Regions from separate parts of the Zoogloea sp. GW822-FHT05C07 genome, predicted to be linked through region 3. Evidence: riboswitches for the same ligand, from Rfam matches in the RefSeq annotation. Region 3 holds a riboswitch; each other region holds the start of a gene.
What was found. A riboswitch is a leader RNA that binds a small molecule or an ion and turns the genes downstream of it on or off. The one in region 3 is predicted to bind cobalamin.

Region 1 (9,705 bases), 1.5 Mb from region 3:
ACCGAGCCGGAGCCGGCGCCGATGTCCCACACCCGGCTTCCGGGGCGCAGGCCCAGCTTGGCGAGGGACAGGGCACGGGCTTCCTGCTTGGTGATGAGGCCTTTCTCGGGGGCGCGCTGCACGAAGTCGGCATCGTCGAAGCCGAAGGTGGCGCGGCTGTCGGGCGGCGTGATGCGCTCCAGCACGACGATGTTCGGATCGGGGAAGTCCATGCCGGCGGCGTCGCCCAGCGGCAGGTCGGCAAACAGGGTTTCGTCCGGCAGGCACAGGCGGGCAGCGACCGACAGGCGGAAGTCGTCCTTGTGGCCGGCGGCGATCAGCGCCCGGGCAATGCGCGCCGGGTTGTTGTCAGGGCCGGTAAAGGCGCCGATCAGCGTATGCCGGGAGGCGGCGCGGACGAGCGGGTAGAGGCCGTGCTCGGGCGTTGCGCCGACCTGCCATTCGCCAGCGTCGCGGCTGTGCACCGAGGCGATGGCGGCGGCCTGCCAGCATTTCCTGAAGCGGGCGAAGGCCAGTTGCAGCGTGGACACGGCGGGGCGCACGGTAATGGCATCTGCTCCGAGCTTGCCGGCCAGGAAGCTGGCGATGCCATGGCACAGGGGGTCGCCGGTGGCCAGCACGGCGCTGGTGTGGCCGGCGCCGCGCGCCGCACGGACCCATTCCGGGACACGGCCGAGCTGGCCGTCCATATCTCGCAGTTCCACCCTGGGAGGGAGGTAGGGGGCCACGAGATCCAGCGTGCGGCGGGCGCCGATGAGGAGATCGGATTCGATGAGGACGGTGCGGGCCGGGTCGCCCAGGCCGAACCAGCCGTCATCGAGGATGCCGACGATGCGGCACTGCTCAGGCGAGTTCATGTTCTTCGACGGTGACGATGGGCACGCCTTCGAAATTGCAGGCGAGCACGGTGAGACGGTGGGGGCCGGGGTAGCGCTCGCGCAGGCTGCGGATGGCGCGCTCGGCGAGGGCCCGGTGGAAGGCGACGGTGAGGTTCAGCTCGGCCAGTCGTTCGGCGGCGAAGCGGGCCGTTTCGGCGGCGCGGATCTCCTCCACCAGGTCGGGCGGGGCGCCGACTTCGGCGGCGGCGCCGGCGATCAGCTCCCGGTCGACCTCTTCGCGCCAGGCGTGGGTGACCGACAGGCCCTGGGCGATTTTGGTGAGCTTGCCGACCATCGCGCCGACGATGATGTGCTGCATGCCTTGTTTGACGGCGGTCTGGAAGGCCGCTTTGACGAAGTCGCCCATCTGCACGAAGCAGGCTTCGTCCAGCTCCGGGAAGCTGCGCATCGCGCATTTCTCGGTGCGACCCCCGGTGGTGAACACCACGCTGGTCTGCCCCTGGTTGGCGGCCACGTCCACCGCCTGCACCACGCTGGCCCGGAACGCTGCAGTTGAGTAGGGACGCACGATGCCGGTGGTGCCGAGGATGGAGATGCCGCCGAGGATGCCGAGGCGGGCGTTGAGGGTCTTCTTGGCCATCTCCTCGCCGCCGGGCACCGAGATGGTCACTGCGATGCCGTCGCCGGCTTCCAGGATGGGAGCGCCGGCGGCACGCACGTTGTCGGTGATGTTGCGGCGCGGCACCGGGTTGATGGCCGGGCCGCCCACGTCGAGGCCGAGGCCGGGCTTGGTGACGGTGCCGACGCCTGGCCCACCGCGCAGCACGATCTGGCCGGCGGCGCCGGGCAGGAGCTCGACTTCGGCGGTGAGGTGGGCGCCGTTGGTGGCGTCCGGGTCGTCGCCGGCGTCCTTGATGCTGACCGCGCGGGCGTGCAGGCCGTCGGTCCACCCTTCCGTGATGGAAAAGCGCACCCGCTGGGTGTTGGGCAGCACGCATTCGATCGCCTCCGGCACCCGGCCCTGGACCAGCCCGAGGGTCGCAGCGGCGGCGGCGGCGGCGGAGTTGGCGCCGGTTGAGAAGCCCGTGCGGTTGCCGCGATCCCGCTTCGGATCGCCCTTGCGGACCTTCTCGGGGAGGGTGTGACCTGCAGCCATCGGTGGCCTCAGGCGGCCTGGCGCTGGCGCTCTTCGGCCAGGCCCAGGATGGCGTGGATGGCCGCGACGACCAGCGTAGAGCCGCCCTTGCGACCGCGGATGGCGACCCACGGCACGTCGCCGGGCTCCATCAGCAGGTCCTTGGATTCGGCCGCCGACACGAAGCCGACCGGCATGCCGACGACCAGGGCCGGGCGGACGCCTTCCTCGCGGATCAGCCGGACGACCTCGATCAGTGCCGTGGGCGCATTGCCGATGCCGACGATGGCGCCGTCGAGGAGGCCATGCCGGTGGGCCTTGCGCATGGCCTGCACGGCGCGCGTGGTGTCCTCGGCCTGGGCGGCGGCGATCACGTCCGGGTCGGAGATGAACTGGTGGGTCGTCATGCCGAAGTGGGCTAGGCGCGGCTTCGACAGGCCGACGCAGATCATCTCCACGTCGGCGACGACTGGCGTGTTGCCGGCCAGGATGCGCTCCAGCCCGGCCTGCATGGCCTGAGGGTGGAAGGCGGTGAGGCCATTGAACTCGAAGTCGGCGTTGGCGTGGATCATCCGCCGCACCAGCGGCCATTGCTCAGTGCTGTAGGCGTGGGGGCCGGCTTCCCGGTCGATGATCGCGAAGGAGTCGTGCTCGATGGCGCGGCCGGCGGCGGTGAGCTGTTCGGTGACGGTGTTGGCGCTCATGGCGGGCTCAGGCGTGGGCGTGTTCATGGGGGTGGTCGTGGCCATGCTCGTGGTCATGGTTGTGGCCGCAGCCGGCATGGCCGGTGTGGGTGTGGCTGTGGTCGTGGAGGTGCTCGGCTTCGGCCGCCTGGCGGTACTTGCAGCCGTCGCATTCGAGCAGGCCGCCCTCCGGCAATTCGGCGCCGGCCACGCGGGCGTCGAGCAGGTCGAAGATGCCCTTGTCGAAACCGAAGTGGGTGCCCAGCGCAAAGGCGACCTGCGGGTACTGCTGGCGCAGGCGCTCCAGTTGGGCCTGGATGCGCTCGATCAGCACGCCGGTGAACAGGTACACCGGCACCACGCAGATCTGCGTCATGCCCAGGCGCACCTGGCGCTGGACGATGGTTTCGAGGCGCGGCCAGGTGACGCCGGTGAAGGCCAGGTCCACCAGCTCGTGATCGTTGTCCTCGAAGAGCCAGCGTGCCATGCGGGCCAGTTCGCCGTTGGCGCCGGCGTCCGACGAGCCGCGGCCGAGGAGGACCACGCCGGTGGTCTGGGGGTCGGGCATCGCCAGGGATTTCATCAGGCGGTCGAGCTGGCCCTGCAGCACGGCGAGGATCTCGCGGCCCATGCCCAGGTGGCGGGTGCAGCCGAAGTCCACGCCGGGGTGGCGGGCGCGGGCATCCTCGATGGCGGCCGGCAGCTCCATCTTCACGTGGCCGGCGGCGTTGAGGATGAAGGGCAGCACGACGACGCGGCGGCTGTCGCGGGCGGCGCGGTCGAGGCCTTCGGCGAGCAGCACGTCGGCGTGCTCGATGAAGCACACCTCGATGCGCCAGGCCGGGTGACGTTCGCGCCACTGGGCGGCGAAGTGCAGGATTTCCTTGTTGCCGTCCCGGTTGCGGGAGCCGTGGCCGACGAGGAGCAGGGTGGTGTCGTTCATGCGGAAGTCTCTTCAGAGGCGGCCGAAGCCTTGCGGAAGCGGTGGCCGAAGGCCGGGTCGTAGAGCTTGGAGCGGGCCAGGGTCGGCCAGTCGGCGGCGCCCAGCGTGGGGCTGGCGATGATCATTGCCTGGCTGGCGATCTTCTCGGCCTGGCAGCGCTTCTTGATGTCGGCGAGGGTGCCGCGGACGATCTTCTCCTCGCCCGGCCAGCTGGCCTTCTGCACCACCACGATCGGCGCGTCCTCGGCCCAGCCGGCGGCGCGCAGCGCGCGCTGCACCGCGTGCAGCAGGGTGATGGACAGGAAGATGCACAGGGTCGTCCGGTGGGCGGCCAGTGCTTCCAGTTCTTCGCCCGCCGGCATCGGCGTGCGCCCGGCGACGCGGGTCAGGATCACTGTCTGCGTGACTTCCGGCAGCGTCAGGGTCTCGCCGGCCGCCGCCGCCGAGGCGAAGGCCGACGAGACGCCCGGCACCACCGCCCATTCGATGCCGGCGGCGGTGAGCGGGCGGGTCATCTCTACCAGCGCGCCGTACAGGCCGGGGTCGCCGGTCTGCAGGCGCACCACGGTGGCGTGGCGGGCGGTCTGGTCGAGGAGCCAGGCGCTCATCTCTTCCAGCGTCATGTCCTTGGAGTCGCGGATCTCGCAGCCGGGCGGCGCGAACAGCGTCGCCGCCTGATCCACCAGCGAGCCGGCGAAGAGGATCGCGCCGGCTTCTTCGAGCAGGCGGCGGCCCTTCACGGTGAGCAGCTCCGGGTCGCCCGGACCGGCGCCCACGAACCAGACCTTGCCAGCCATCAGGCAGCCTTCGCGGCGAAGCAGAAGCGCACCACCGGGTTGTCCTGGCGGCGGCCGATGGCCTGCAGGGCCAGCAGCGTGAAGATCGGTTCGACCATCACGATGGCGGCGTAGGACGAGGCGAAGGCCAGCCAGGCGGAGAAGGGCGTGGCGACCTCACCGATGGCAAGCCAGAAGCCGACCATCAGGGTCACGCCGCTGTAGTAGGCGGCATCGAGCTTGAGGATGCTGCGCACATCAAGCCGGGCGAGGCGCTGGCCGAAGGTGGCATGCACCAGCATCAGCGGCACGGCGAGGGACAGGGTGTTGACGCCCAGATGCACCAGGTCGGTCGGCTCGAACAGCAGGCCCTGGGCCAGCAGGCCGATGGCGAAGCCGAACAGGGCCGGCACGAAGCCGAGGGACAGGTAGATCGGCATGGCGCCGAGGAAGTGCAGTTCGGACGGGCCGACCTTGAGGTGGAAGGCCTGCATGAACAGCGTGAAGAAGACGCCGGCGATGAGCGTGCGGGCGATCAGCTGCGGCTGCTTGAGGAGGTGGATGGACTGGCTGCCGAGCAGCGCCACGGCGGCGGCGTTGGCGGCGACGATCTTGGCACTGGCGACGTACCCCGGTTCGATGTGCATGCTTGCTTTCCTTCGTGTCGATTGAACGAAGTGCGGCAGGGCAACGGGGATGTGCAGAACAAACGCATACTGACCAGGCGGGTGCGGACCTGTGGCGGCGACGGTTCCGGAAGACGGCGGAGGGAACGGGACGGCAACGGGTCTGGGCAAGCCCATCGGTCGGATCTGCCCACACCCCGGGGCCGGTACCACACCAAATCGTCACAGGCCGGTCTTCTGGCTCGCCTTCACTCTCTTCTGCCGGCCTTCCCGGGAAAAACCCAGTGGCGTGGAGCAGATTCGTCAGGCTTACAGCAGCGGGGGCTGCGCCGGAATGGTCGGGGAGAGCATGCTCACCGACGTCACCGGACTTCCCGTTTCACCTTCCCTGCAGACGCAGGGTCGGCACCCGTAACGGCGCGGAGTCTAACCGCATGTCCTTTACGCGTGCAAGCTGCCCTAGCGGAAGGCAGCGAACGATGCTGGATTTTGCCCGTTTCGGGGACAGAGTTTCCGGGACTGGGAATTTTTCACAGGGATTGGAGGGTAATCCCGCACCATTCCGGGATTGACCGGGCCCGCAGGCAGCGGAATACTTGCATCTGTAATAACCCCGGTCCCTTCCAGCGGATCAATTTCCAGTGGTGTCCTGACTTCCGTGCAACCCGATTCCTTTTTCCCTCCCGGCCGCGGCATGGCCTCGCCCTCCCTTCCGGATTCCTGTCCGGACAAGGAGCGGAGCCGACGCGAGGATACGAAGGCCGACACCCTGGATGCGGAGGCAGAGGCCCTGCTCGCCGACATCAACTCCTTCGATCTGGAGGCGGCGCGAAAACGCGTGCAGGAGATCGACTCCCGCTACAGCGGCCTGCCCCGTTCGAAGGAGACCTATCACGAGGTCCCGGGCAACGACTTCCCGCCGGTGCGCCTCGCTGGCCAGGCGGCCGCCGCGCAAAAGGACGAGGAGCCGCTGCCGACCGTACGGAGTGGCGGCTTGCTGGACCAGCTGCGCGGCGAGGTGGAGACCCGCCAGCGGGCTGCCGAAGACGCCTTCGAACGGGTCGATGCAGCCAGGACCAGCCTCGACCGGCGTCTGCGTGCGGCCTTCGAGTATTTCCACGACCTGAGCACCCAACTCAACTATCTCAAGCCCAAGGTGGCGCGCAACTATATCTTTCTGGATGCCGGCGACGCGTTCCGCAACCTGGCCTGGCTGGAAGGCTTTGCCGACTTCCGCACCCAGGCCGAGAGCGATGGTGGCCGCATCGAGCGGGTGACCTTCGGCTACACGCTGAAGGGCGGCGGTGTGCGAATCATCGAGCGCGCCGGCCATGCGGTCGAGCGCCTGCGCCAGATGCTGTTCGACCTCGGGCTGCGCTTCGAATGCGTGGAGCGGCGCAACCGCCAGCGCGAGCTGGAACTCGGCACCTTCACGGTGAACGACGAGATCAGCGTGCTGGTGGTGTGGCGGGCCGACTTCGAGACGCGCCAGGTGGTCATCGAGTCGCGCAACCTGGAGCGCTTCGGTTTCACGTCCTGTCGCGTGCCGGCGGACGCCATCGGCCCCGAGCTGCTGGACGAGTTTGGCCGGCTTGTCCTCGGCAAGGAAAACAACTTCCGTTCATTCCTCGTGCGCTGAGTCCGCCGCGTCGGCGGCGGCGAGCGGCAGGCGCACGGTAACGGCCAGCCCCGGCCGTTCGGCGGCGCCCGGCCGGGCGTCGTCCAGCTCGATCTCGCCGTGGTGGCCGAGCACGATCTCCTTCACGATCGACAGCCCCAGTCCGCTGCCCGTGTGGTCGCTGCCGGGCAGGCGGTAGAAGCGCAGGAACACCGCGTTGCGGCTGTCGGGCGGAACGCCCGGACCGTCGTCCACCACCCGCAGGCGGGCCATCGGCGGTGCGTCGGCGCCACCCGCTCGCACATCCACCTGCACCGTCACGACACCGCCGGCCGGCGTGTAGCGCAGCGCGTTGTCCACCAGGTTGGAGATCATCTCGCGCAGCAGCAGTGGCTGGCCGCGGACGATCACCGGGGCGTCGCCGCCTTCGATGCCCAGGTCGATGTCGTGCCGCGCGGCGAGCACCAGCAGGTCGATGACCACGTCCCGCGCCACCGCGGCGAGATCCACGTCCTCTTGCTTCAGCATCAAGCCGTTGATCGGCTCCGCGCGGGACAGGGACAGCAGCTGGTTGGCCAGCCGGGTAGCCTGGCCCAGGCTGCGGTGCAGGGCTTCCACCGCGTGGCGCATCTCGCCGGCGTCGTCCTGGCGCAGGGCGTATTCGGCCTGGGTGTTGAGCACCGCCAGCGGCGTGCGCAGCTGGTGAGCGGCATCGGTGATGAAGCGGCGGCGGGCTTCCAGCATCCGCCCGATGTGGTCGAGGTGGTGGTTGATGGCGCCGACCAGTGGCAGAACCTCCGCCGGCACGTCGCGGCCGTCGAGGGGCGTCAGGTCGTCCTCGTGGCGGGCGCGGATGGTCTGGCCGAGGCGGTCGATGGGCTTCACCGCGAAGATCGTGGCAAGCAGCACGACGGCCAGCGCGACCGCGATGACCAGCGCCTTGCGCGCGAATTCCCGGAAGAATAGGTGGGCCACCACCTCCTGGCGGGCGTTGGTGGTTTCCGCGACGACGATCATCACCGGCTTGGGGAACTCGGGCCGGTACAGGGGCTTGACGAGAGTCCCGATGCGCACCGATTCGCCCCGGTAGCTGCCGTCGTAGAAGATCGCCTTGTTGTGGTCGCCAGTGGGCGGCGGCGGCAGGCCTTCGTAGCCGGTGATGATGTCGCCGCCGAGGATCTGCACGCTGTAGTAGATGCGGTCGGCGCTGCCCGACTCGAAGAGTTCCAGCGCCGAGTAGGGCACGTCCACCACCACCTCGCTCTCGGTGGCATAGACGCGCTCGGCGATGCCGCGCACGGAGGCCGATAGGGAGCGGTCGTAGGCCTGGTTGGCAGCCTGCTGGGCGTCGCCATAGCTGAACCAGGCGTCCACGACCAGCAGCAGGGACAGCACGCCGACCAGCCAGAAGGTCTGGCGGCGCTTGAGGCTGAGCGTCCTCATGGTGCGTCGGTCTTTTCCGGGCCGAGCATGTAGCCCAGCCCGCGTACGGTGGTGACGCATGCGCCGGAGCCGTCGAGCTTCTTGCGCAGGCGGTGGACGTAGATCTCGATGGCTTCGGCGCGGGCCTCCTGGTCGAGGCTGAAGACCTTTTCGAACAGCGCCTCCCGCGCCAGCGGACGACCGGCACGCAGCAGCAGGGCTTCGAGCACCGCCAGCTCGCGCGGGGTCAGGGCCAGAGGGCGGCCCTCGACGCTGGCCAGGCGGCTGACCGTGTCGAAATCGAGCCGGCCGATGCGCACCACCGGGTTGAAACCGGCCGAGCGGCGCAGCAAGGCTTTCAGGCGGGCTTCCAGTTCGTTCAGTTCGAAGGGCTTGGCCATGTAGTCGTCGGCGCCAAGGTTGAGGCCCTTGACCTTGTCGTCCACCGCGCCGCGGGCGGTCAGGATCAGCACCGGCATGCGCGAGCCGCGGGCGCGCAGCCCGCGCAGTACGTCGAGTCCGTCCTTGCCGGGTAGGGTCAGGTCGAGGATCACGCCGTCGTACTCCTGGGACAGCAGGAAGTGCTCGGCATGGTCGCCCCGGTCGGCCACGTCGACCGCGTAACCGGCCTGGCGCAGGGATTTCGCCAGCCACTCGCCGAGTTCCGGGTGGTCTTCCACGAGGAGGATGCGCATGGGGGCGACTTTCTTGTAAAAAGGGGAGATGGGCGAAGGTTAGCGCCGGAAAAGACTGAAAGCGAATCGAAAGGCGATCGGCGAATGATCCATCCCAGACGGTCCGCCAGAGGGGGCAAAGCCCCGGCGGAACCGGCCGACGGATCACAGAAAAGATAGAGGAGACAAAATGATGAACACGTTCCTGCCCGCTTCCCGCCGCAGTTTCGGCAAGCTGCTGGTCGCCACCTGTGTGGCCGCCGCCTTCGGCGCCGCGCCGGCGCTGGCCCAGACCCCGTCCGAACTGGCCGCCGCGGCCGCCAAGGAAGGCAAGCTGGTGATCTACGGGGTGACCGACAACGAGCAGGCCAACCACCTGATCCGCGAGTTCCGCGCCCAGTACCCCGCCGTCCAGGTGGAGTACAGCAACATGAGCACCACCGAGCTGTACAACCGCTTCATCTCGGAGAGCGCCGCCGGCGCCTCGGCTGACGTGACCTGGTCGTCGGCGATGGACCTGCAGGTCAAGCTGGTCAATGATGGCTACGCCCAGCCCCACAAGTCCGCCGAGACGGCCAAGCTGCCCGACTGGGCCAACTGGAAGAACGAGGCCTTCGGCACCACCTACGAGCCGGTCGGCTTCGTCTACAACAAGCGCCTGGTGCCGGCGGCCGATGTGCCCCAGAGCCACGCCGACTTCGTGCGCCTGCTGAGCGCCCAGGCCGACAAGTACAAGGGCAAGGTCACCACCTATGACCCGGAGAAGTCCGGTGTCGGTTTCATGCTGGTGACCCAGGACAAGCAGGTGAACGGCGCCGGCTTCAACGACCTGCTGAAGGCCTTCGGCGGCGTCGCGGTGCGCGTGCAGGGCGCCACCGGCACGATGATGGAGCGCATCGCCTCCGGCGAGAACCTGATCGGCTACAACCTCAACGCGGCCTACGCGCTGACCCGCGCCCGCAAGGACCCGTCGCTGGGCATCGTGCTGC
Region 2 (9,705 bases), 2.6 Mb from region 3:
GCTGAACGGCCGGCAGGCGCTTGAAGAGGCGCAGCCCGCCGGCGTCGGCGCGGGCCTCGTAGGCGACGTAGGCGGCTTCGAAGTCGGTGCCGTAGCGCTCGTGCAGGTCGGGTACGTCCGACGGGGAGAACAGGGTCCATTCGGCGTTCTCATGCACCCGCTTCATGAACAGGTCGGGAATCCAGTTGGCGGTGTTCATGTCGTGGGTGCGCCGCCGCTCGTCACCGGTGTTCTTGCGCAGGTCGAGGAACTCCTCGATGTCCAGGTGCCAGGTCTCCAGGTAGGCGCACACCGCGCCCTTGCGCTTGCCGCCCTGGTTTACGGCGACGGCGGTGTCGTTGACCACCTTCAGAAAGGGGATCACGCCCTGGCTGTGGCCGTTGGTGCCCTTGATGCGGCTGCCGAGGGCGCGCACTGGGGTCCAGTCGTTGCCGAGGCCGCCGGCGTATTTCTGCAGCAGTGCGTTCTCCTTGACCGCCTGGTAGATGCCTTCCAGGTCGTCCGAGACCGTGGTGAGGTAGCACGAGGACAGCTGGGAATGGCGCGTGCCGCTGTTGAACAGGGTCGGTGTCGAGCACATGAAGTCGAAGCTCGAGATCAGCGCGTAGAACTCGATGGCACGGGCTTCCCGGTCGATCTCGTTGAGGGCGAGGCCCATCGCGACGCGCATGAAGAAGATCTGCGGCAGCTCGATGCGGCGCCCGTCCACGTGCAGGAAGTAGCGGTCGTAGAGGGTCTGCAGGCCGAGGTAGCCGAACTGCAGGTCGCGTTCGGGGCGAAGGGCGGCGGCGAGGCGGGCTAGATCGAAGTCGGCCAGGCGCGGGTCGAGCAGCCCGGCGGCGATCCCGCGGCCGACGAATTCCGGCAGCTGCTCGGCGTACAGCCCGGCCAGCGCATCGAGTTGCACGCCGTGGCCCAGCACTTCCCGCGCCAGGCTGACCAGCAGCAGGCGCGCGGTGGCCTGGTTGTAGCCGGGTTCGCGCTCGATCAGGCCGCGCGCGGCGAGGATCAGCGCCTGGTCCACGTCGGCGAGGGGAACGCCATCGTAGAGGTTGCGGAGGGCGTGGTCGAGGATGGCCTGGGGGCTGACACCATCGCCCAGGCCGGCGCAGGCGGCCCGGCAGTTGGCGAGCAGGCGGGCGGTGTCGAGGGGGATGCGGCGCTCGCCGTCCAGTACGTGGAGGATAGTCGCGGCCGCGCTGTCGACTGGCACGGCGGCCCGTTCCGCTGACCGGCGTTCCCGGTACAGCACGTAGGCGCGGGCCACGTCGTGCTCGCCGGAGCGCATCAGGGCCAGTTCGACCTGGTCCTGGATGTCCTCGATGGAGACCGTGCCGCCGTCGGGCAGGCGGCGGGTGAGGGCGCGCAGTACGGTGTCGGTGAGGCGGCCGACGATCTCGCGGACGCGGGACGAGGCGGCGCTGGCGTTGCCCTCCACGGCGAGGAAGGCCTTGGTCATGGCCACGGCGATCTTGTCGGCGTTGAAGGTGACGACGGCTCCGTTGCGGCGGATGACCTGCAGCGCGGCGACGGCGGTTTCATGGCTGCCGGCGTGGCTCGGCGAGGATTTCAGGATGGCGGTCTGCAAGCGGGTTCTCCGTGTCCGGGGGGGCGGAGAGCCGAGGGAGCAATTGGAGCGCGGCAGCGGGAACCCGGCAGGGCGGCCCGCCGCACGACGGCGGCAAGACTCCTCGTTTCAGGGACACCCCGCCCCAAAAGCGCAAAAGGATTGGGCCATGGCAGGTCTCCTGACTCTCGGGTCCGCGTGTCGTGCCGGCCTTCCCGGAGCGCATCCAGTGGCTGTGGGGGCACGAAACTCGCCGATTACAGTTGCGGGGGCAGTGCCGGCATTGAGACCGTGGTCTCGCACCGGCTTCCCTTTTCATCCCCTGGCGGGGAACCAATGACGGGGCGGAGTTTAGGCGGCGATTGATGGGGATGTCAATCGATGAGGCCGCTATCTAGTTATTTTTACCGCTCCGTAATCAATGGATAGTAGGTTGGCTTGCAGTGCCCCCCTGTGGCGCGGCGCCCCATCCTGGCCAGCTAAGCTGGGAACGCATCACCCGGTACGCGTACCCAGCCTTCCATGAGGATGCGCGCGCTGCGGCTCATGGAGGCGCGGGTGACCACCCAGCCGCTGTCCGTGGCCTGGGCCTCGGCGCCGACGCGCAGCGTGCCGGACGGATGGCCGAAGCGCACGGTGTTGCGCTTGCCACCGCCCGCGGCGAGATTGACCAGGGTGCCGGGGATGGCTGCGGCAGTGCCGATGGCCACCGCCGCCGTGCCCATCATCGCGTGGTGCAGCTTGCCCATCGACAGCGCGCGCACCAGCAGGTCGATGTCCGCGGCGGCGACGGCTTTGCCGCTGGAGGCCACGTAATCGGCCGGCGGGGCAACGAAAGCGATCTTCGGGGTGTGCTGCCGTGTGGCGGCTTCGTCGAGGCTGCGGATCAGCCCCATGCGCAGGGCGCCGTGGGCGCGGATGGCCTCGAAGCGGGCCAGCGCGGCGGCGTCGCCGTTGATGGCGTCCTGCAGTTCGGTGCCCTGGTAGCCCAGATCCGCGGCGTTCACGAAGATTGTCGGGATGCCGGCGTTGATCAGCGTGGCGCGCAGGCGTCCGCCGGCGATGACGGTTTCGGGCAGCTCCAGCTCGTCCACCGAGCGGCCGGTCGGGAAGAGGGCGGCGCTGTCGTTGCCACCCTCGCGGTCACCCTCGTCAGCTGGATCGACGAATTCCAGCGCGACCTCGGCGGCGGGAAAGCTGACGCCATCCAGCTCGAAATCCCCGGTTTCCTGCACTTGCCCATCCCGCAGCGGGACATGGGCGATGATGGTCTTGTCGATGTTGGCCTGCCAGATGCGTACCGTGGCCAGGCCATCAGCCGGCAGGCGGGACGCGTCGACGAGACCGGCGGTGATGGCGAAGGGGCCGACGGCCGCCGACAGGTTGCCGCAGTTGCCGGACCAGTCCACGAAGTCCCCGTCGATGGCGACCTGGCCGAACAGGTAGTCCACGTCGTGATCGGGCCGCGTGCTCTTCGACAGGATCACCACCTTGCTGGTGCTGGAGGTGGCGCCGCCCATGCCGTCGATCTGCTTGCCGTAGGGATCGGGGCTGCCGATCACCCGCTGCAGCAGGCGGTCGCGGGCCGGCCCCGGCGCGCGGCAGGCTTCCGGCAGGTCGTCTACGCGGAAGAACACGCCCTTGCTGGTGCCGCCGCGCATGTAGGTGGCGGGGATGCGGATCTGCGCCGGAAAGGCGGGATGGGTGACGCTGCGGGTCATGTCTGCTTCCTTGCCGGTGCGCGGCGGAGAATCATCAGCGCGGCATTGTAGGCGGGGAAAGGCGCATCCGCGGCCGTGTCGGCGCTTGCATCCATGTACGGATCACTTTATGTTCAAACGACTGTACGAGGACGGAGTATCAGAAGTGGCTGCACCGAAAGCTGGCGAAACCCCCAATGCGGATACCCGCGAACGAATTCTTGATGCGGCCGAGCGCCTTTTCATGGCCAACGGCTACGACGGGACGTCGATGCGCCAGATCACCAGCGGAGCGGCCGTCAACCTGGCGGCGGTCAATTACCACTTCGGCTCCAAAGAATCCTTGATGCAGGAAGTCTTCCGTCGGCGGCTCGACTGGCTGAACGATGAGCGCATGCGCATCCTCGATACGCTGGAACGGGAGTCGGCGGGCAAGCCCCTCAAGCCGTCGCAGATCGTGGATGGCTTTTTCGGGACTTTGCTGCGCCTGGCCGACAACGAGGCCCGCGGCGGCATGACCTTCCTGCGTCTGCTCGGGCGAACCCTCACGGAGCCCACCGAGTTCATCCACACCTTCCTCGCCCGGGAATACCGCACCGTCGTCGAGCGCTACAAGGAGGCGCTGTTCAAGGCGCTGCCGGATGTGCCCAAGTCCGAGATCGTCTGGCGCTTCCACTTCATGCTCGGCGCCACCTCGTTCGCGATTGCCGGCATCGATGCGCTGCGGGTGGTGACCGACTGGCAGATCGAGGATGAAACGGAGATGGACCGCTTCGACCGTCTGCTGCCGCGCCTGATGTCCTTCCTGCTCGGCGGCTTGCGGGCGCCGTTGCCGCAGTTCGAGGGCGCTGCGGACTGACGCGCCGTCCGGCTGGCTCCCCGAGGCTTCGGGCTGCAGGGGCCGGAGCCGGATCTGGAGCGCCGGGACGTGCGCTCCGCCACCTGCATCTGACGATCTGCATCTGACGATCTGCATCTGACGATCTGCATCGCCGGCACGCAAAAAAGACTTGCCGCCGCGATGAAGGCTCCTTAATATAAAACGAACGTTTGAACAGTTCTGATCCAAGAAGCCTTCGGTGTAGCAGGGCTGTTTTTTTGCCTCTCGATTAAAACGAACGTTTGTGCATTTCGGTTTCGATGTTCTTGCTTATTACAAAAGTACAAAAGGAGACGACTTGATGCGAAACATGCTGCAACCCCGCGCTATCCCGCTGCTCATATCGGCGCTGGCCTTTTCCGGTTCGGCAGGCGCCGCCGGCTTCCAGCTCATGGAGCAGAACGGTTCAGGGCTTGGGACGGCCTATGCCGGTCAGGCCGCCGTTGCCGAGGACGCCAGCACGATCTATTTCAATCCGGCCGGGATGACGATGCTGTCGGGCACCCACAGCTTCAGTGCGGTAACGACGGTGATCAACCGCAGCACGCGTTTCACGAACGATGGGACGACGCCCATGCCGGTCATCAATCCGCTGACCGGCGCGCCCACCGGTGCCTTCCATCCGGTCGGTGACTCGGGCGGTAACGGCGGTGGTGCGCACGCGGTACCGGCGATCTATTACGCCTACGCCTTGTCGTCGGACTGGCGGCTCGGTCTTGGAATAGGGCCGACCTTTGCCGACGAGACGGAATACGACAGCACCTTCGTCGGACGCTTCTCCGGCCAGAAGACCCGCATCCGCCACATCAACGTCAATCCGTCCGTCGCCTACCGCGTCAATGAGCGACTGTCGCTTGGCGTCGGCGTCGACTACGTCGTCAGCAAGATCGAATTCACACAAGCCACGCCCTATGTCGGCGCACCGGTCGGGCGCCTCAAGGGCGATGGCCGGGCCTGGGGCTACAACGCCGGCCTGATGTATCAGCTGGACGACGCCACCCGGTTGGGCGTGAGCTACCGCTCTAAGGTAAAGGTCGATCTGGACGGCACGCAGACTGTGCCGGGCCTGATCGATCGGTCGATCACCGCCTCCATCGAGACGCCGGACACCTTGTCCATTGCTCTCCAGCACAAGCTCGACGAGCGCTGGACGCTGCTCGGCGACTACTCCTGGACCGGCTGGAGCAGCCTGCAGACGCTGGCGCCCAAGGTGGCCGCCAACGGTGCGGCTGCCACGGCGCCGCTGCGCTACAACTTCAAGGACACCTGGCGCGTGGGCGTCGGCGCGACCTGGCAGTACAACCAGGACTGGAAACTGCGCGCCGGCACCGCCTACGACAAGAACCCGATTCCCGACGATGCCAGCCGCACGATGACCGTGCCCGACGCGGACCGCATCTGGCTGGCCTTCGGCGCCAAGTGGGCCGTCGCGCCCAATACCAGCCTGGATTTCGGCTACGCCCACCTGTTCCTCAAGGACACCCACACGGCGCGGGTGGTCACGAACACGGCCGAGACGGTGACCCTGCAGACCGTGCGGGGCAAGTTCGAAAACAGCGTCGACCTGCTGTCCGTCCAGCTGAATTACGCCTTCTGATGCATTGCCTGCTGTATTACCTGAATTGCATAATCAATACCCTCAAAGGAGACAAGCCTTGAACAAGCTGATCGTAAGAAAGGCGGCAGTCCTCGGCGCCGGCGTGATGGGCGCGCAGATCGCCGCCCACCTCGCCAATGCCGGTGTGCCTGTCATGCTGTTCGACCTGCCCGCCAAGGGCGGTGACAAGAACGCGGTCGTAAGAAAAGCCCTCGACGGCCTCAAGAAGCTCGACCCGGCGCCGCTGGCGAGCAAGGACACGCTGCGCTTCATCGACGCCGCCAACTACGAAGAGCACCTGCCGCTGCTCGCCGACTGCGACCTGATCATCGAGGCGATTGCCGAGCGCATGGACTGGAAACACGATCTCTACGCGAAGATCAGCCCCTTCCTGGCGCCGGACGCGGTGATCGCGTCGAACACCTCCGGCCTGTCGATGAGCGCGCTGGAGCAGGGCCTGCCGGAGGTGCTGCGCCCGCGCTTCTGCGGTGTGCACTTCTTCAACCCGCCGCGCTACATGCATCTGGTGGAGCTCATCGCCACGCACAGCACCGACGCTGCGCTGCTCGACGCGCTGGAAACCTGGCTCACGTCCCGCCTCGGCAAGGGGGTGATCCGCGCGCTGGATACACCGAACTTCGTGGCCAACCGCATCGGCGTCTTCTCCATCCTGGCGGTGATGCACCATACCCAGGCCTTCGGCCTCGGCTTCGACGAGGTCGATGCGCTGACTGGCCCGAAGATTGGCCGGCCGAAGAGCGCCACCTACCGCACCGCCGACGTGGTCGGTCTGGACACGCTGGCCCACGTCATCAAGACGATGCAGGACACGCTGCCCGACGACCCGTGGCATGCGCACTTCACGACGCCGGCCTGGCTGAAGTTGTTGATCGAGCAGGGCGCCCTTGGGCAGAAGACCCGCTGCGGTATCTTCCGCAAGCAGGGCAAGGAGATCCAGGTGCTCGACCTGGCCGAGCAGGGCTATCGGTCGTCTTCCGGGGAAATTGCCGATGAGGTCGCCGCGATCCTCAAGCTTCGGAATCCGGCCGAGAAGTTCGCCGCACTGCGGGCCTCGCAGTATCCCCATGCGCAATTCCTGTGGGCGATCTTCCGCGACATTTTCCACTACGCCGCCGTGCAACTCGAGAACGTGGCCGATAACGCCCGCGACCTCGACCTGGTCATGCGCTGGGGCTTCGGCTGGGCGCAAGGCCCGTTCGAGACCTGGCAGGCCGCTGGCTGGTCCGCCATTGCCGATGCGGTGGCCGCCGACATCGCGGCCGGCAAGGCGATGAGCGATGTGCCGCTGCCGGCCTGGGCGCTGGAAGCTGGCCGTGCCGGCGTGCATACGCCGGAAGGCTCCTGGTCGGCCCGCCGCAATGCCTACGTGCCGCGTTCAGACCTGCCGGTTTATCGACGCCAACTCTTCCCCGAGCGGGTGCTCGGCGAGAACGCGGCGCCGTCGGAACAGTCCGGCGAGACCCTGTACGAGAACGACGGCGTGCGCCTGTGGCGCTTGCCGGCGGTCGATGCCGGCATCGGCATCGTGTCGATCAAGTCGAAGATGCACACCATCGGCAACGAGGTGCTGGACGGCGTCATCGCCGCGGTCCGCCAGGCGGAAACCACGCTCGACGGCCTCGTCGTCTGGCACGAGGCGCCGTTCGCCGTCGGCGCCAATCTGCAGCAGGTGGCGGAAGCCATCGGCGCCGGCCGCTTCGACGTGCTTGAGGCGACCGTCGAGAAATTCCAGCGTGCCTCGCAGGCGCTGAAGTACGCCCAGGTTCCGGTCGTTGCCGCGGTGCAGGGCATGGCGCTCGGCGGCGGCTGCGAGTTCGTCATGCATGCGGGCAAGCGGGTGCTGGCGCTGGAAAGCTACGTCGGCCTGGTGGAAGCCGGTGTCGGCCTGATCCCGGCCGGTGGTGGCTGCAAGGAATTCGCGGTGCGCGCGGCCGACCTGGCCGCCCAGTCGGCAACGCCGACGGAGGTGTTCAACTTCCTGCAGCCGGTGTTCCAGACGATTGCGATGGCGAAGGTCGCCAAGAGCGCGCAGGAGGCCATCGACTACGGCTTCGCCCGGCCGTCGGACACCGTCCTGTTCAACGCCCACGAGCTGCTGTGGGTCGCCATCCGCGAAGCACGCGCGCTGGCCGATGCCGGCCATGCGCCGCCGCAGTTGGCCCGCGGCATTCCGGTCGCCGGCAAGAACGGCATCGCCACCTTCGAGATGATGCTGGTGAACATGAAGGAAGGCGGGATGATCTCCGCCCACGACTACAAGGTGGCCAAGGCCGCCGCCACCGCCCTGTGCGGCGGCGAGGTGGAAACAGGCAGCCTGGTGGACGAGGAATGGCTGCTCACCGTCGAGCGCCGCCTGTTCGTCGAACTGCTGAAAGATCCCCTCACGCAGGCCCGCATCCAGCACATGCTGGAAACCGGCAAGCCGCTGCGCAACTGATCGGGCCAAGGAGATAAAGACATGAGCAAACAGATTCAAGACGCCTACATCGTCGCCGCGACCCGTCTGCCGGTGGCCAAGCGCAACGGTGCGTTCCGCAATGTCCGCCCGGACGACATGCTGGCGGCGGTCCTCAAATCCGTCGTGGCCCAGGTGCCGGGCATCGACCCGGCGCTGATTGGCGACGTCATCGTCGGCTGCGCGATGCCGGAGGCTGAGCAGGGCATGAACGTCGCGCGCATTGGCCTGCTGCTGGCCGGGTTGCCGACCAGCGTGCCGGGGCTGACGATCAACCGCTTCTGCTCGTCCGGCGTGCAGGCGGTGGCCGATGCGGCCAACCAGATCCGTCTGGGCCTGGCCGACGTGATGATCGCCGCCGGCACCGAGTCGATGAGCGTGATGCCGCAGATGATGGGCAACAAGATGTCGATGAACCCGGCGATCTTCGCCCACGAGGAGAACCTGGGCATCGCCTACGGCATGGGCCTCACTGCCGAAAAGGTCGCCCAGCAATGGAAGATCGGCCGCGATGCCCAGGACCAGTTCGCGCTGGCCTCCAACCAGAAGGCTTGCGCGGCGATCCTGGCTGGCCATTTCAACGCCGAGACGATGGCTTACGGCTTCACCGAGCACGTCCCCGATCTGACGAGCGGGCAGGTTCGCGCCCGTCAGCGCACCGTCGAGGTGGACGAGGGGCCGCGCCAGGATGCTTCGCTGGAGAGGCTTGCCAAACTCAAGCCGGTGTTCAACGTGCGTGGCTCGGTTACCGCTGGCAATTCGTCGCAGATGTCGGATGGCGCCGGGGCGGTGATGCTGGTGTCGGAGAAGATCCTGCGGGAACACAACCTGACGCCACTGGCCCGCTTTGCCGGTTACGCGGTGGCCGGTGTGGCGCCGGACATCATGGGCATCGGCCCGGTGGCGGCGATTCCGAAGGCGCTGGCTCAGGCCGGCATCCGCCAGGATGAGCTGGACTGGATCGAACTGAACGAAGCTTTCGCCGCCCAGTCGCTGGCGGTGATGCAAGAGCTCGGCCTTGATCCGGACAAGGTCAATCCGCTCGGCGGTGCCATCGCCCTTGGCCATCCCCTCGGCGCCACCGGTGCGATCCGCACGGCTACCGTGGTGCACGGCCTGCAGCGTACTGGCGGCCGCTACGGCATGGTGACGATGTGCATCGGCACCGGCATGGGCGCCGCCGGCATCTTCGAGCGCGTGTGACGACGCCTGCCTTGCCCACATTCATGCCCCATCAAAAGAAGAGCAGACCATGAAGCCCGCCTGGCTCGCCAAACTTCCGCCCGCGTGGCGTGCCCGCATGGTGCGCCTGGGCTTCAACCTGCACCCGGCTTTCCGTGGCACGGGCGGACGGGTCGTGCATGTGGGGCGGGACCTGCGCCACATCCGAATAGCGCTGCCCCTGTCGTGGAAGACCCGCAACATCGTCGGTTCGCTGTACGGCGGCTCGCTCTTCGCGATCACCGACGGGGTGCACCCGATGAT
Region 3 (9,705 bases):
GGGCGAAGACCGCCGTCAGCAGCATGTAGCCCTGCGCGTAGGCGCTGAAGATGCCCGGCGCTGCGGTGCCATGGACCACCTCGCGCCATTCGACGAAGACCGCCACGATGGCTACCCCCAGCACGCCGCCCAACTGCCGCGCGTAGCTGATGACGACCGTCGACTGGCCGAGCTGGTGCGGTTCCAGGTGATGCAGCGTGGCAAGGTTGAGGGCCGGCAGGATCAGCCCCAGGCCGATGCGCCCGATCACTGTGGCGACGATGATCTCGGTGTAGGAGATGCGTCCGGCCTCCACCGCGAAGATCACCAGGGACAGGCCGAAGGCCAGCAGCCCTGCAACCGTGAGCCACTTGGGCGGGAAGCGGTCGGCCAGCCGCCCTGCCACCGGCAGCGTGAGGATCAGCGCGATGCCGGCCGGCACCAGGGCCATGCCGGCACCGCCGGCGCCGTAGGACAGCGCCTTCTGCAGGAACACCGGTACCAGGTAGGTGGATGCGTAGAGGCCGAAGCCGTAGGAGAAGGACACCAGGCTACCCATTGTGAAGCTGCGGTCGGCGAACAGCCCGAGTTCGACGAGGGGTTCCGGACGCCGCCGGGCGTGGCGCACGAAGAGGATTGTCGCGGCGAAGGCCAGCCCCGCCTGGCCGAGGGTCCATGGCGACCACGGGCCGCTGTGGTGGAGGCTCGACACGCCCTCGATCAGCGCCAGCGTGGCAAGGGTCAGCCAGCCCAGGCCGGGCCAGTCGAAGGGCCGCGCGACGAGCTGGCGCGGCTCCGGCAGCAGGTATAGGGCGGCCACCCAGGCCACCACGCCGAAGGGCACGCCGAGCAGGAAGATCGCCTCCCAGCCGAATCGGTCGAGCAGCATGCCGCCGAGGGCCGGCGCGATGGCCGGCGTGAGGGCGATGCCGACGGTGAGGATGCCTGACGCCTGCCCGCGCGATTCGGCCGGGAACAGGCGCATCAGCGCCAGCACCCCCATCGGCTGCAGCACGCCGGCGGCGATGCCCTGCAGGATGCGGGCGGCAACCACCAGTCTGAAGCTGGGCGCGAAGAAGCCGGCCACGCTGGCCAGCGCGAGAACCACCAGGGCCAGCATGAAGACGCGGCGGAAGCCGATGCGGTCGATCAGCCACGCGGTGGGCAGCATGGCGACGGTCATCGCCGTCATGAAGCCGGTCATCGCCCACTGGACCTGGTCCTGGCCGAGCCCGAAATGGCGCGTCAGCGCCGGCACCGCCACGTTGAAGCTGGACGTGCACAGCACGCCGGACACGGTGCCGATGCCGATGATGGACAGTACGATCCACTTGTACCCCTCGCCGAAACGCTGGCTGTGGGCATCGAACGAGGCGGCGCGGGGCAGCAGGGGCATGGGCGTGTCCCGCTTGCGGCGTGTTTACACTAGCCGGTTCACCGGCTCGCCGGCGGCGAAGGCCTCGATGTTGCCGGTCAGCTGGTCGGCCAGGGTCTGCATGGCCTCGCGGCTGGACCAGGCGACGTGGGGCGTCAGGATGAAGTTGCCGGCGGCGAGCACGTCGGGGGCCAGCAGCGGGTTGTCGGTAGGCGGCTCCTCGGTCAGCACGTCGAAGCCGGCGCCGCCAATACGGCGGGCGCGCAGCGCGTCGGCCAGCGCGGCTTCGTCCACCAGGCCGCCGCGGGCGGTGTTGATCAGCAGCGCGGTGGGTTTTATCGCGGCCAGTTCGGCGGCGCCGATCAGGTGGCGCGTCGAATCGTTGAGGGGGCAGTGCAGGCTGATCACGTCGGCTTCGCGGATCAGCTGCTCGAAGGCCACGTAGCCGTCGCGCAGCGTCGCTGCGCCCTTGTGCTCACCGCGGATCACCCGCATGCCGAAGGCTTCGGCGAGGCGCGCGACGCCCTGGCCGAGGGTGCCGCTGCCGAGCAGGCCGAGGGTCTGGCCGGACAGGTCACGGATCGGGTAATCGAAGTAGCAGAACTGCTCGCTCTTCTGCCAGCGGCCGGCGGCCACCGACTGGTGGTAGGGCGCCAGCTGACGGGACAGGGCCAGCATCAGCGCCAGCACGTGCTCGGGCACCGTCTCGCGGGCGTAGCCGCGCACGTTGGAGACGACGATGCCGCGGGCCCGGCAGGCTTCCAGGTCCACGTTGTTGTAGCCGGTGGCGGCGATCGCCACCATCTGCAGGTCCGGCAGGCCGGCGATGATGTCGGCGGTCAGCTGGCGCTTGTTGACGATCGCGATGGTCGCGCCGGCCAGGCGTTCCGCTACCTCATGCTGGGCGGTGGCCTCGTACTCGGTCCACTCGTGGGCGAAGGCGGGGCGGCGGATGTCGGCGATCAGCGCGCCGGATTCCAGGTAGACGATGCGATGCATGGTGGTCGGGGCGACAAACGGAAGGAAGGGACCAAGCTTACCGTGCCCGGCCCAGCCGGCAGAACCGGGGTTTACCGCAGCCGGCGCTCAGAACTCCAGGCCGGCCTGGGCGGCGATGCCGGCCTTGAAGGCGTGCTTCACTACACCCATGTCGGTGACCGTGTCGGCCGCCGCGATCAGCGCTTCCGGCGCACCGCGGCCGGTGACGATGACGTGCTGCATCGGCGGGCGGGCCTGCAGGTCGGCGATCACCTCGTTCACATCGAGGTAGGCGTACTTGAGGACGATGTTGAGCTCGTCGAGTACCACCAGGCCGATCTCCGGATCGCGCAGGAAGGCCCGCGCCTGTTCCCAGCCAGCCTTGGCGCTGGCAATGTCGGCGCTGCGGTCCTGGGTGTCCCAGGTGAAGCCGTCGCCCATCACGTGCCAGCTGACCTCCGGCTGGCGGCGGAAGAAGGCTTCCTCGCCGGTGTCGGAGCGGCCCTTAACGAATTGCACCACGCCGGCCTTGAGGCCGTGGCCGAGGGCCCGCGCCAGCACGCCGAAGGCAGCGCTGGACTTGCCCTTGCCGTTGCCGGTGTTCACCAGCAGCACGCCGCGCTGGTCGGTGGCAGCGGCGATGGCGGCGTCGACGACGGCCTTCTTGCGTTCCATGCGGGTCTTGTGACGGGCATCGCGTTCGGTGTCGGAGGATGTGTCGTGGTTGGTCATGGTGGTGTTTGTGGGCTCGTTGGAGGGCTTGTGGTTTTCTTGTGAGTTTCCTGTGGATTTCTTGTGGGGAAAACGAGTTCGCCCCACAGGTACAACAGGCACAGTAAAGGTCTGGACTGTGTCCAGCGGCTTTCAGGCTGGGACGAACAGCGTTGCCGTACCGTCGGCGACGGCCCGCAGCGGATGGCCGAAGGCCGCCGACAGGCGCTCGGCGGTGAGCACTTCGGCGGCCGTGCCGAAGATATGGCCGCCTTCGCCGTCGAGCAGCAGAACGTGGCTGGCGTAGCGGGCGGTCAGGTTGATGTCGTGGAGGACCATTGCCACGCCGGCGCCAGCGCTGGCCAGCTCGTGGAAGTGGTCGAGCACCGCGACTTCATGGTGCAGGTCTAGGTGGGCCAGCGGTTCGTCGAGCAGATACAGACGCGGCCGCTGGACCAACAGCGTGGCGATGGCGAGGCGCTGGCGCTCGCCGCCGGACAGCGTCGGCACCTGGCGCTCGGCGAAGCCGCCCAGGCCCATGCTAGCCAGCGCGGCGAGGGCGATCGCCTCGTCCTCCGGCCCTTCCCAGTCCCAGCGGCCCAGGTAGGGGTGGCGGCCGACGAGGGCGGTTTCGAGTACCGTCGCACTGAAGAAATCGGGCTGGCTCTGGGCCAGCAGGCCGCGCAGGCAGGCTTCGTGGCCGCGCGGCCAGGCCGCGTAGGGTTGGCCGGACAGCAGCACGGCGCCATCGGTGGCCGCGCGCAGGCCGGCCAGAGTGTGCAGCAGGGTGGTCTTGCCAGCGCCGTTGCGGCCGAGGATCACCAGGGTGTCGCCGGCCTGCAGCGTGAAATCCAGAGCGCGCACCACGTCGCGGCGGCCCACCTGCACGCTGAGGCGCTCGGTGGCGAGGATCGATGGGCGCACGTCCATCTTCATCGCGGATGTTTCGCCAGCAGGAACAGGAAGACCGGCACGCCGATCAGTGCGGTGAGCACGCCGACCGGCAGCTGGATCGGTGCCACTACGGTGCGCGCGGCGGTGTCGGCGGCGCACAGCAGCACGCCGCCGGCCAGCGTGGCGGCGGGCAGCAGCAGGCGCTGGTCGTTGCCGATGGCCAGACGCACCAGGTGCGGCACGATCAGGCCGACGAAGCCCACCGAGCCGATGGTGGTCACCGCCACTGCGGTGAGCAGCGCGCCGAGGCCGTAGACCAGGCCACGCAGGCGGTCGACCCGCACGCCGAGGGCACGGGCAGTGATTTCGCCACGGGCCAGCAGGTTGAGTTCGCGGGCGAAGGGCAGGGCGGCCAGCAGTCCGAGGGTCAGCAGAGCCAGTGCCGGCCAAGGGCGGGTCGCGTTGCTGGCGTCGCCCATCAACCAGAACAGCATGCCCTTGACCCGCCCTTCGGGGGCTAGGCTCAGCATCAGGGCCACCGCCGCGCCGCAGCCGGCGGCGACGATCACGCCGGTGAGCAACAGACGGGTCTGCGTCCACGAACCGTCGCCGTGGGCGAGGCCGAACACCAGCAGCGTGGCGCCGAGGGCGCCGATGAAAGCGCCGCCGTCGATCCAGCCGGCCGTCGCGCCGGCCACGATCGCGCCCAGCGCGCCAACCGCCGCGCCGCCGGAAATGCCCAGCACGTAGGGATCGGCCAGCGGGTTGCGCAGCAGCACCTGCATCAGCGTGCCGGCCAGGGCCAGCAGGCCGCCGCAGGCGAAGGCGGCGATGGCGCGGGGCAGGCGCAGCTGGCGGATGATGTCCGCCTCCATGCTGCCTTCACCGTTGCCCAGCGCTGCCAGCATGTCCTGCACGGACACCGGCATGGCGCCAGCCGACAGGGACCAGGCGAAGGCTACCAGCGCCGCTGCCATCAGGCCGGTGATGACCAGCCGGGCGCGCAGGCGCATGTGGCGCATGCTCACCGGTTGATGTCGGGCGGCGGTGTGCCCGTCGGCCATGGTCCCTCCGTGCATGGGGCTTATTTCGGTGCGTAGCGTACGCCGAAGAAGACGTTGGCGCCGGCCGTCTTGTAGCCCCAGGTGGTTTCGTACTGCTTGTCGAGGATGTTGTTGGCCCGTGCTTCGAGGCCCAGCTCCTTGGTCAGCGCGTACTTGGCGAAGGCGTTTACCAGCCCGTAGCCGCCCATTGGGTTGACCTCGTTGGTGCGGTCGTAGCGGCCGCCGGCGCCCTGCCATTCGGCGCCCACGGTGAGGGCCGCGAAGCTGCGGCTGATTGCCAGGTTGCCGGTCTTGTTGGCGCGGCGCTGCAGGCGCTTGTCGGTGTCCAGGTCCTTCGGATCGAGGAAGTCGATATTGGCGACGATGTCGAAGCCGGCGAGCTGGCCGCCGTAGCCCAGGCTGATGCCTTCTAGGCGGGCGCTGCCGACGTTCTGCGGGATGAAGTTCTGGTCGTTGACGATCAGGTTGCTGATGCGGTTGCGGAAATAGGTAGCGCTGACGCTGTGCCCGTGCTGTTCCCACAGCAGGCCGACTTCCTTGTTGTAGGCGCTTTCCGCCTTCAGGTTGGCGTTGCCGTAACCCGGGTAGTACAGCTCGTTGAAGGTCGGCGCGCGGAAGGCGTTGCCGATGCTGCCCTGCACGCGTAGCGTCGGCAGGATCTGGTAGCCGTAGCCGGCGTAGCCGGTGGTCTTGCCGCCGAACTGGCTGTTGTCGTCGTGGCGGGCGTTGAGCTGGACCTTGTGCGGGCCGAAGCCGGCGGTCCACCCGAGCAGGGCCGAGTTGATCGTGCGGCTGACGTCGAAGGTGTCCTGGTTGACGGCCTTCTGGTGCAGGTTCTCGTAGGCGGCGAGCAGGGTACCGACCGGCAGGCGGATGTCGTTCTGCCACATGAACTGCTGCTGGGTGGTCTTGATCGACGCGCCGTTGGGGGCGTAGGAGGCGAAGTCCTTCGAATCGTCCACCGACTGGCCGAAGCGCACGGTGCTGGTCCACACGTCCGTGAGGCGATTGCGGGTGAACAGGTTCCAGGCGTTCTGGATATTGTTGTTGTAGTTGTCGAAGCCGACGCCCGAGTCGTAGTGGTTGCGGCTGGTGGCGTAGAGGATCGAGGCACCCACTTCATGGCCGTCCGTCAGGCGATAGCCCAGGTTGGCGGAGAAGTTGCTGTTGCGGTACGGATCCTTGTCCGGGTTGTAGTAGAAGGGCTGCTTGGCCTTGCTGTAGATGGCGCTGTAGCCATCGTTCTCGGCATAGCCGCCGCGCACCGAGTAGGACAGCTTGTCGGTACCGCCGGACACGCCGACCGAGGTTTCGCGGGTGCCGTAGCTGCCGATGCCGACGAAGGCGTCCACCTTCGGTGCGCCTTCGCCCTTGCGGGTGAAGATCTGGATCACGCCGCCGATGGCATCTGCGCCATACAGCGCGGAGGCCGGGCCGCGGACGATTTCGATGCGCTCGATCTGCGACAGCGGGATGTCCTGCCAGCTCGGCGTGCCGAGGGTCGTCGAGCCGAGGCGCATGCCGTCCACGATCAGCAGGGTCTGGCGCGGGCTGGCGCCGCGGATGAAGATGTCGGTGGCCTTGCCGGGGCCGCCGCTGGAAGCCATCTGGATGCCGGGCTGGCGGGCCAGCAGTTCGGGCAGCGAGAAGGTCGAGCCGGCGCGTTCGATCTGCTCGCGCTCGATGACGGTGATGTCGGCCAGCGACTCGTCGGCACGCTGGGCCTGGCGGGTGGCGGTGACGACGACGGTGGGCTGCTCGGCCGGCGCAGCCAGCGCAATGGCGGGGAAGGCGGAAGCGACCGCGAGGGCGGCGGTGGAAAGGCGGATGATCATCTGTCAGGTTCTCCCGGACCCGGTGGCGTCCCCGCCGACTCGGGTGGATTGCGTCTGGAAATGCCGGGGAGTAGCCGCAGAAGGCCGGACAGGATCACGGCCGCGCGCATTGCCACCACCCCGTGGCACTTCCGCTGTTGTGTGATCGAGGCCGGTATCCGGGCTCACAAGCCGAGCCGGTGCGGCACAATGCCGACCGGACAGGACGCATCGCCTTCCCAGGCCCGGTGGGCCCAGTGGCTGTGTGATGCGTCTGGCGCTTGCTTACCGTTGCGGGGGCAGCACAGGCATTGCGGCTTCCGTGGAAGGACGCGCACCTGTTTCCCGTTTAACTCCTGGCCTGGATGGCCGCTGGAGCACCTGGAGCACGCGTGTCGCCGGACCGATTCGGCCCTGTGGCGACAACGGCGGCGATAATACCACCAAAATCAGTCACTTCCCGAATTTGGTTGACGTTTACGTCAATCAACTGGAGCCTTCTTATGTCATCTGAATTTATCCTGGGCGGCGCCCGTTCCGGCAAGAGCCGCCACGCCGAGCAGGCTGCCGCCGCCAGCGGCCTGGCCGTGCATGTGATCGCCACCGCCGAGGCGCTGGACGAAGAGATGCGCGTGCGCATCGCCCGCCACCAGGTCGACCGCCCCGCCGGCTGGAACGTCGTCGAAGCGCCGCGTGCGCTGGCGGAGGCGCTGCAGGCGACGGCGTCGGCGGAGCGCTGCGTGGTCGTCGATTGCCTGACCCTGTGGCTGGCTAACCTGCTCGACGGGGCTGAGAACCTGCCGCCCGCTGCCGGCGCCGAGTTGCTGCCGGCCTTTGCCCGCGAGCGCTCGGCCCTGCTCGAACTGATTCCGCGGCTGCCGGGGCGGGTGATCTTCGTCGCCAACGAGGTGGGCCTCGGCCTGGTGCCGGAAAGCCCGCTGGGCCGCCTGTTCCGCGACGAGGCCGGGCGCCTCAACCAGGCCGTGGCCGCCCTCTGCGGACGGGTGACTTTCGTCGCCGCGGGCCTGCCGCTGATCCTCAAGGGGGCCTGAGGGCCGGGCGGTAATAGGTCACAGCCCGGTCATGTCCCGCCGCATAGCGGTGTCAGCTTGCTGCAGGGCACCATGGATCCCCTAAAAAAAGCAAACGGGAATCCACACCATGAGCACTCAACGCCTTGCCAGCAACGTCGGGCAGATCTGCCGCATCGCGCTGCCGTCCTATCCGGGCAGCGGCGCCACCTGGTACGTGGACGGCGCCAACGGCGCGGTCCGCGTCTGCCTTGAGGAAAGCCAGGCGACGGCCGCGCAGCCGTGCGACGGCAGCCAGGTCTTTTCGGTGATCGGCGAGGTGGCCGGCGACTACGAACTGCGTTTCGTGCTAAAGCGCGCGTGGGAGCGCGAGGTGCGCAACAGCCGCCGGGTCGTCCTGCAGGTCCGTTCCATGGGTCGGCAAAACCGCGCCAATTAAGGCTTCCCGGCCGTCCGGCGGATATCGCGGGGCGGCTGTCCAGGCGCGTTGGCGCTTGAACAAATGGTTTGGGCGTCCTAGCATCCGCGGCCTCGACACCGTCCGCAGATGCGTCCCATGACCTACGCCATCGTCCGTCCCGACCAGTCTCTCGCCCCCGCGCTGCAGCAGCGCATCGACACCAAGACCAAGCCCCTCGGCGCCCTCGGCCGCCTCGAGCCGTTGGCCCGCCAGATCGGCCTGATCCAGCAGACCCTCAGCCCCGAGCTGCGCCGGCCGCACATGCTGGTGTTTGCCGGTGACCACGGCGCGGCCAAGGCCGGCGTGTCCGCCTATCCCCAGGACGTGACCTGGCAGATGGTCGAGAATTTCCTCGCCGGCGGCGCCGCAATCAACGTCTTCGCACGCCAGATGGGCATGGGCCTGACGGTGGTGGATGCCGGCGTGGCCCACGACTTCGGCAACCGTCCCGGCCTGATCGACGCCAAGGTGGCGCCGGGCACCGCCAACTACCTGGAAGAGCCGGCGCTGACCGTCGCCCAGCGTGACGCCGCGCTGGCTCGTGGCCGCGAGCTGGCCCGCGGCCTGGCCGCCGACGGCTGCAACGTGATCGGTTTCGGCGAGATGGGCATCGGTAACACCGCCGCCGCGTCCCTGCTGACCCACTGCCTCACCGGCACCGAGCTGGACGTGGTGATCGGCCGCGGCACCGGCCTCGACGACGCCGGCCTGGAGCGCAAGCGCGCCTTGCTGGCCAAGGCGGTGGCCCGCGGCGGGCGCCGTGGCGATCCGCTGGAAGCGCTGACCGAGTACGGCGGCCTGGAGATCGCGATGATGGCCGGTGCGATGCTCGGCGCCGCCGAAGCCGGCATGCTGCTCTTGATCGACGGCTTCATCGTCACCAGCGCGCTGCTGGTGGCCTACGAGATCGCGCCGGAGATCATCGACTACTGCGTGTTCGCGCACCGTTCCGAAGAGCCTGGCCACGCCGTGCAGCTGGCCCACCTGGGCGCCGCGCCGCTGGTCCAGCTCGACCTGCGCCTCGGCGAGGGCACCGGCGCCGCGCTGGCCTTCCCGCTGGTGCAGGCGGCGGTCAATTTCCTCAACGAAATGGCCAGCTTCGAATCCGCCGGCGTCAGCGGCAAGGACGCGTGAACCCCGCCGGCCGCCAGTCCGCCGCATCGTCATGATCCGCGCCCAGCTCGAGCTGATCTTCATCGCCATCGCGTTCTTCAGCCGCCTGCCGGTGCCGGGCTGGGTGGACTTCGCGCCGGACAAGCTGGGCCGCGCGGCGCGCTATCTGCCGCTGGTCGGCTGGCTGATCGGCCTGATCGGCGCGGCGACCTACTGGCTGGCGGCGCAGCTGCTGCCGGTGGATCTGGCGGTGGTGCTGGCGATGGCGGCGACCGTCCGCGCCACC

Region 1: it holds a riboswitch for cobalamin, as region 3 does, so the genes downstream of both, AC3QL2_RS18085 (energy-coupling factor ABC transporter permease) here and AC3QL2_RS11235 (TonB-dependent receptor domain-containing protein) in region 3, are expected to answer to the same signal.
Region 2: it holds a riboswitch for cobalamin, as region 3 does, so the genes downstream of both, AC3QL2_RS24150 (ribonucleoside-diphosphate reductase subunit alpha) here and AC3QL2_RS11235 (TonB-dependent receptor domain-containing protein) in region 3, are expected to answer to the same signal.

What each region holds. Positions count from the first base shown of each region.
Region 1 is NZ_CM179510.1:3,896,381-3,906,085, forward strand. It holds gene cbiE (precorrin-6y C5,15-methyltransferase (decarboxylating) subunit CbiE) at 1-857, opposite strand, end outside; gene AC3QL2_RS18065 (cobalt-precorrin-5B (C(1))-methyltransferase) at 844-1,995, opposite strand; gene AC3QL2_RS18070 (precorrin-8X methylmutase) at 2,004-2,678, opposite strand; gene AC3QL2_RS18075 (sirohydrochlorin chelatase) at 2,686-3,600, opposite strand; gene cobM (precorrin-4 C(11)-methyltransferase) at 3,597-4,397, opposite strand; gene AC3QL2_RS18085 (energy-coupling factor ABC transporter permease) at 4,397-5,023, opposite strand; cobalamin riboswitch at 5,213-5,430, opposite strand; gene AC3QL2_RS18090 (hypothetical protein) at 5,697-6,641, shown strand; gene AC3QL2_RS18095 (sensor histidine kinase) at 6,624-8,063, opposite strand; gene AC3QL2_RS18100 (response regulator) at 8,060-8,737, opposite strand; gene AC3QL2_RS18105 (ABC transporter substrate-binding protein) at 8,907-9,705, shown strand, end outside.
Region 2 is NZ_CM179510.1:5,259,207-5,268,911, reverse strand. It holds gene AC3QL2_RS24150 (ribonucleoside-diphosphate reductase subunit alpha) at 1-1,588, opposite strand, end outside; cobalamin riboswitch at 1,722-1,921, opposite strand; gene prpF (2-methylaconitate cis-trans isomerase PrpF) at 2,047-3,288, opposite strand; gene AC3QL2_RS24140 (TetR/AcrR family transcriptional regulator) at 3,434-4,126, shown strand; gene AC3QL2_RS24135 (OmpP1/FadL family transporter) at 4,449-5,744, shown strand; gene AC3QL2_RS24130 (3-hydroxyacyl-CoA dehydrogenase/enoyl-CoA hydratase family protein) at 5,803-8,202, shown strand; gene AC3QL2_RS24125 (acetyl-CoA C-acyltransferase) at 8,224-9,423, shown strand; gene AC3QL2_RS24120 (DUF4442 domain-containing protein) at 9,473-9,705, shown strand, end outside.
Region 3 is NZ_CM179510.1:2,378,372-2,388,076, forward strand. It holds gene AC3QL2_RS11210 (DHA2 family efflux MFS transporter permease subunit) at 1-1,375, opposite strand, end outside; gene AC3QL2_RS11215 (D-2-hydroxyacid dehydrogenase) at 1,400-2,353, opposite strand; gene cobO (cob(I)yrinic acid a,c-diamide adenosyltransferase) at 2,441-3,064, opposite strand; gene AC3QL2_RS11225 (ABC transporter ATP-binding protein) at 3,197-3,979, opposite strand; gene AC3QL2_RS11230 (FecCD family ABC transporter permease) at 3,976-4,959, opposite strand; gene AC3QL2_RS11235 (TonB-dependent receptor domain-containing protein) at 5,022-6,836, opposite strand; cobalamin riboswitch at 6,969-7,215, opposite strand; gene cobU (bifunctional adenosylcobinamide kinase/adenosylcobinamide-phosphate guanylyltransferase) at 7,319-7,867, shown strand; gene AC3QL2_RS11245 (protease inhibitor I42 family protein) at 7,977-8,285, shown strand; gene cobT (nicotinate-nucleotide--dimethylbenzimidazole phosphoribosyltransferase) at 8,394-9,440, shown strand; gene AC3QL2_RS11255 (adenosylcobinamide-GDP ribazoletransferase) at 9,475-9,705, shown strand, end outside.